DNA from 3 places in the Shewanella sp. MF05956 genome. Region 2 is predicted to be linked to each of the others. Evidence: predicted binding sites of a transcription regulator. Region 2 holds the regulator's gene; each other region holds the start of a gene.
The links. Region 2 encodes LexA, which represses DNA repair genes until DNA is damaged. Its sites were predicted from a motif close to TACTGTATNNNNATACAGTA; they were not measured.
Positions count from the first base shown of each region.

Region 1: a site for LexA is predicted at 1,141-1,160, ahead of AC19MX_RS08395 (LexA family protein). Genes of this name have one in related genera too.
Region 3: a site for LexA is predicted at 1,025-1,044, ahead of recN (DNA repair protein RecN). Genes of this name have one in related genera too.

Region 1 is NZ_JCAYNV010000006.1:86,527-88,810, forward strand. Features, by position in the region: gene AC19MX_RS08390 (hypothetical protein) at 212-991, shown strand; gene AC19MX_RS08395 (LexA family protein) at 1,187-1,594, shown strand; gene AC19MX_RS08400 (Y-family DNA polymerase) at 1,582-2,284, shown strand, end outside.
Region 2 is NZ_JCAYNV010000009.1:36,095-38,378, forward strand. Features, by position in the region: gene AC19MX_RS11235 (cell division inhibitor SulA) at 283-789, opposite strand; gene lexA (transcriptional repressor LexA) at 786-1,400, opposite strand; gene plsB (glycerol-3-phosphate 1-O-acyltransferase PlsB) at 1,665-2,284, shown strand, end outside.
Region 3 is NZ_JCAYNV010000002.1:148,839-151,122, reverse strand. Features, by position in the region: gene recN (DNA repair protein RecN) at 1-994, opposite strand, end outside; gene AC19MX_RS02575 (AEC family transporter) at 1,176-2,144, opposite strand.

The DNA of each region.
Region 1 (2,284 bases), on a different contig from region 2:
TATGTACAGTCTGTTAATGATTTGTTTGTTTAGTTTATTAATTTCTCCACAAAACGACTTATTATTCAACGACAGCCGTAATGACATACGCTAAGATATAAGCTACTTTTGATGAAATTTTTTGATTAATTTATCTATTCGTCAAAATCACTTTTTAGCCATTATTATTGGCTTTGTCACCATGTGATATGAAAGATAAAATGGAACCTTTATGTCCTTAATTTTGGTATTAATTCTTATCGGCGCACTGCTATTACTGATTATCGGTTTTAGTATCGTCCAACAACAAAAAGAGCGCGCAGAAGCTGAACGCCGTATTGAAGTATCGCGTCAACGCGCCATTATTGACGAAACCGATGCGGTATTATCTAACACGGGTATGGCTCCTTGCTCTAGCCACATCATGCTCGTGTTATACCGCCGTATTCAAGATGCATTAGAGCAATCAGTACCCCATTCTTCTGGTCAATTAAAATCGGACTATGAACGTCGCCTTGGCGATATTAAAGCGCAAATAACCACAGTATCAAACTCTCCTAGCCAAGTGCCAGCTATTGAAAACTTTCGCTTACCAGACAATGACAGACAGGTCTTAGAGTTGGTTAAAACCCTTAAAAAACTCAAAGCCATTTTGCGAGCTGAGCACAACAAAGGCAAAGTTGACCCCACTGTATTTGCTGAAGAAGAGATGCGTATTGATAATTTACAGCTGCGCATCAATGTTGAATCAATGATTAGCCGTGCCCGTGCGGCCTGCTTTATGAAACAATATGGCTCAAGCAAACAAATGGTGACAAAAGCATTAAATACGTTGCACACGATTAAAGCCCAAACGCCAAATGATCCATTTATTGCGCGCAAGGTCGATGAAGCCAAACTATTGCTCGATGAAATCATGGGGGCACAACGCAGCAGCGAACCGAGTACACCTAAGCCTAAAAAAGAAGGTGATGATATCGATATGCTGTTTCAACCTAAAAAGAAATGGTAGTACTGCTCATTTCCATCTGTTGATCATCTCATTAGCCTCGTAAAGAGGCTTTTTTGTATCCCATCTTTAACGCTCATTAGCCAACTCAAGCATCGCGCGCCGCAATCTTTCATAATGAATATTTGATCATTTCTGTTTCACTGTTATTATACTGTTTATTTATACAGTGTTATTGCAGGTTGACTTGGTACTGATATGAAAGTGATCCCAATCTACATAGCTGGCGGCATTAGCGGCTTTGAGTCGCCTGCTGCGGAATACAAACAGCGGCCATTAAGCTTAGATGAACTGCTCATTACTCATCCAAGTGCCACGTTTATCGGTAAAGTTCAGGGAGACTCAATGACCGGTATTGGTATTTTTGATGGTGACTTAGTGATTGTCGATCGCAGTTGTACGGTCAAGAATGGCCAAGTGATTGTCGCTAATTTTAATGGTGAGTTCGTGTGCAAAATGATCGACCTCAAACGAAGATTACTACTGTCTTCCAACGATGCTTATGCCGATGTAGTGATTAATCAATATGATGACTTTAGCATTGAAGGTACGGTGATCTATTCAATACGGTGCCATGTTGAGGCAATCAATTTATGTTCGCGTTAGTTGATGCCACTTCATATTACTGCAGTGCAGAACAGGTATTTAGACCTGAATGGCGTCATCGTCCAGTGATTGTATTATCCAATAATGATGGTTGTGTGGTAGCTGCAAATCGCCTCGCAATTGAGTTAGGTATTCCCAAGTTTCAGCCTTATTTTAAAATCGCCAATCTTTGCCGCCAACACCAGGTGGTTGTGCTATCCAGCAACTATGAGTTGTACGCTGACTTATCCGCTAAGATGATGCAAGTGATTGGCCGATTCGCCCCTGAACAACATATTTACTCGATTGATGAATCCTTTCTTTCTTTTAAACATTGCCAACAAGCCATTCCGTGCTTAGCCACTCACGCAAGACGAATTCGACAAACGGTTTGGCAATATACGCGGTTACCTGTTTGTGTGGGTATCGGCTCAACACTGACACTTGCAAAAGTCGCCAATAAAGCCGCTAAATTAACGCCTGCATCTAAAGGGGTGTGCGTGATAGATAACGAGGCAATTCGCCAAGCAACATTGGCCTCATTGTCAGTTAGCGATGTGTGGGGGATTGGCCGTAAAACTGCAGCCAAGTTAACGGTAATGAATATTCATACAGCCTGGGAACTGGCTAACACGTCGCCCACCATGATGCGCAAGCAATTTAGCATTGAAATAGAGCGCACCATTCGTGAACTTAATGGTGTTGCGTGTA
Region 2 (2,284 bases):
TAACTTGGTGGTTGTAAACTGGCAGTTTACGCTTTTATTGTTAGCTGAACACCACACTTGTACCTACGACTGAACTAATCAAATTGTATTGACGTATTCCCATCGATGGCGGTGTTATCTGCCAAATTACGTCAAATAAAAGATAAAAAATGTTTCATCCTTGTTAACAACATTACTTGTAGATTAAACATTGATCAAGATCACTTTGTTCGCTAATTGGCTGAAAAAAGGTAAAAAAAAGCCCTGAATTGGATGCAGGGCTTGGTGTTGAAGGGTTCGTACTTAATGAAATGCTGAAAAATTACTTGTTGCAGAAGGCATTGTTGGATTAACGATTTGATGTTTTTCAGGTAAGTGAGTATTCACATCTTCAATTACCACACCTAAAGCGCGTGCACTTTTGGCGACAATTTCTAAACGGCGACTGTCACGAGCATCTAATGAACTCGTCCAGGTAATCACAGCGCTTGAAGTGCCACTGGTTAATGCTTTTTCCATTGCCCATAACGTTTCAACTTCATCTTTAGTGTGTACTAGTAAGATTCGGTCCATTCTTACACCAGCACTTGCCAGCATGTGCTTATAACCAATATGCGGAGGACTAATGAGCACTATCCAGCGTCCTTGTCGGCTTAAGGTTGCTAACTGGCTGCACAGTTGCCCTAACTCAGACTCACCTTGAGTGACGGTTTGTAATGTTTGAATGGTTTGGTTGCCATACAATTCTGCTTCTGTTGAATCTGCCCATAAACCTGGGTGGCGCGGGGCAGTGCCCATTAGTTTGTTCATAACCAATCTCCATTACGGATAACGCCAACGGCAAGCCCTTCAATGGTGAGGCTTTGGCAACTTAAGTCTACTTTAATCGGGGTGTATGCTTCGTTTTCGGCATGTAGATAGACAACATTGCCTTTTTTCTCGAAACGTTTCACCGTGACGTCATCTTCAACGCGGGCCACAACTACTTGGCCATTACGTGCTTGCTGCATTTTATGAACGGCAAGTAAATCGCCCTCTAAAATGCCAATGTCTTTCATGCTGTCGCCACGTACTCGCAGTAAAAAATCGGCTGCGGGTTTAAACATGTTTGGGTCGACTTGATAATATTGCTCTACATGCTCTTGCGCTAAAATGGGTTCACCAGCAGCGACTTGGCCAATCAGCGGCAATCCTGTTTCTTGTTGTTCTTCATGAGGTAAGCGGATACCTCTTGAAGTGCCAGGCATGATCTCGATAAAGCCTTTTTTGGCGAGTGCTTTTAAATGCTCTTCGGCAGCATTTGCACTTTTAAAGCCAAGACGGTTCGCAATTTCAGCACGAGTCGGTGGCATACCTGTTTCGGCGATATTGTTTTTAATTAAGTCTAAAATTTCTGCTTGGCGCGGCGTTAACGGTCTCATGATGATTCCTGTCTTTTTATACAGTGACTGTCATTATATACAGTGTTTTTGTTCGCGCAAGTATTAACCAACCGTTTTTTGTTTTTTGTTACGGCATTGTTGCCTATCAGTATGTTTTATATCAGTTTCATTCTATATTTTAATTGAGTTGTTCAGTTAGGGACTGTTCACAAAGTAAAGATAAAACAGCCAGATAGTGTATCAAGGGTGGTTTCTGGTATCCTATGCAGCAATATTACAGTGGCTTATATTGCGAAAGTAACTATGTCAAAACCAAATTCAATATTTTTACGTGCATTAAAATGGGTACAGAAATCGATGGTTCAAACCATTGTTGTCCCGCATGACCCTTTTGATGATCTTAATTTAGATCCAAATAAACCATTGGTTTATGTCATGAAAACAGAGTCAATCAGTGATGCCGCTGCGCTAAGCGAAATCACTGAGGGCTTTGGAATGCCGAGTCCATATGACCCACTCATCGTTGATGGCTTAAAAGTGCCACGTATTGTGTGTTTGGAGGGGCGTAAGCCACTCTTTGGTAAACGCGAAAGTGGTGAAAAGTTTATCGACAGCTTTACCAGTTTATTGGCGCTTCATCGTCAACGTCCGGATTTGGATATTCAACTCGTTCCCGTGAGTTTGTACTGGGGGCGCACGCCTGGTAAAGAAGACGACAGTATGAAGGCGGCAGTGCTTGAGCGTGAAAGCCCAACGTGGTTACGCAAATGGCTAATGATTTTGTTTCTTGGTAGACATAACTTTGTCCAGTTCTCTAATGCATTATCTTTACGCTATATGGCAGATGAGCATGGATTTGATAAAAGTATTGCCCACAAATTAACCCGTGTAGCTCGAGTGCATTTCAGTCGTCAACGTAAAGT
Region 3 (2,284 bases), on a different contig from region 2:
CTGCCATTAGCGCTTGGTGATGCAAAGCCAGTTTATCTGGGCCTACATGATGCTTACGTGCTAATTGCATTGCCGTTGATAAGCGTTTTTCAAGATAAGCAAAATGCTCAGGATCTAATTCAAGACGGCTTAAATAACTCTCGATTTCGCTAGCACTTTCTTGAACTTGGATTAACGCATCGTTAAGCATAGTACTAATAGGCGCAAGGGATTCATCATAGCCTTGAAGCGTGTCTGCAATGGCGGCGACTTTATTTAACAGTGATTCAATATTGCCATCGTCACTTTCGGTAAGTAAGTGCAAACCAGCCTGGCAACGTTCGATTAAATCAGTGCCATTTGCCAACCGTTTATGTTCTTGCTCAATGTCATCAAACTCGTCTAAGCCTAGGTTAAATTCGTTTAGCTCTTCTACTTGATATTGCAACAGTTGTTGGCGTGAAATACGTTCGTGCTGAGCTTGTTCTAGTTGCTTGAGTTCATTTTCAACTTGTTTGCACCTAACATAACTAGCGCTCACGTTATCAAGTAATATTTTGTGGTTGGCGTAACTGTCGAGCAGATTTAATTGATGCTCACTTTTGAGCATCGCATGATGGGCATGTTGGCCATGAATACCAATTAATAATTGGCCTATAGCTTTTAATTGCGTCACTGGAACGGGATTACTGTTGATGTAGGCGCGAGAACGTCCATCACTATTAATGGTACGACGAAGAATGCATTCGTCGTCAGCGTCGAGATCATTATCTTCAAGCCAGCGTTTTGCTAACGGCACATCGAGCAGGGTAAAGCGTGCACTGACCTCGGTTTTATTCGCGCCGGGTCTCACAGTATTGGCATCACTGCGGTTGCCTAAACACAAACCCAGAGCGTCGATTGCAATCGATTTACCTGCACCGGTTTCCCCGGTGATGCTTGTCATACCGGCTTTAAAGTCGAGTTCTAAAAAACGTACGATAGCAAAATTGTTGATGCTGAGTTGGCAAAGCATAATGAATTCCTGTCTATGAAACCACCAAACCACTGTATTGATAAACAGTATATACTGATTTTTTATACAGTAAAGTAGTAGACCGAAAATTATCTTTGTCTATTTGTTAATCACGAATCGCACGATAGTTATACCAATCTCAATCATTAGCCGATTGAACACATCATTAATTCAATTAACGTTAAGCGTAAGTTTTCAATAAAGATTCAATTATCGGCAGGCTGATAAAGGTCATTAACGTGCCATAGAGTATTGCTTGCGCACTCACATTTGCATGCACCTGGTAACGGTCTGCCAGTAAGTAAACACTTGCTGCAGTAGGAAGTGAGGCTAGTAACACCCCCATTATTAACCATTGTTGCTCAACCCCAAATGCAATTAATAAGCCGTAGGCAATAAGAGGTTGAATGACCAACTTAAACAGGTTAATCACATTGAGTTCAGCAATTAAGCTGGCTGTAAACAGCTTACTGCCTGTTTGTTGACGTAAGGCTTTGACTAATACCATACCAATGGCAAACAGGGCGCAAGGGCTCGAGGTATTACCCAATTGATGTAACATCAGTGACACGCTATTAGGGAGGCTGATATGACAAGCCGATAATGCTATCCCAATGGCACTGCCAACAACGATAGGGTTTTTACCCAGTGCATTAGCCATGATTAAAATGGCTGGTTCAGAGGATTGTTTGTTTCGGCTAGCAAGTTCGATAGACACTAGTGCAAAAGCGAACATGATGACTGATAACAAACTGGCGATGGCCGCAGCGACGAGAGCCATTTTGTTATCGGGAAACATTAAACTCATTAATGGGATGCCAATAAAGGCAGTATTGCCAAAGGTTGAGTTTAATCCACGCATTGCCGCGATGGCTTGTTGCTTTGGTGCTTGCCAAAGAGACAGCGCAATAACGAATGCATAAGTGATTACCATGGCTAAACTAAAGCCGGCAATAAAGCCCCATTGAGCAATGTCTTCAATACGTGTTTCTGCTAATACAATTAATAAAATAGCAGGGAAGGCCACATAATATACAAACTGATTAAGCACGACATCGGTGTCGGCGGGAAGCAGTCTCAACTTTTGGACTAAGCTGCCTAGCAGCATAATGGCGAAGACAGCGATTAGCGGGGTAAGAATACTAGACATCCCTCGCAATTCCTTAGCAAAATGATAATGTTGTCACTTTACTGCTTTTATTCGCTGCGATGCAATTAGACTTAGGCTCAAGGTGATAGTTTTTCATCTTTTCATTGAATTAATACTGATATGTGAAGACTATTTTGTTG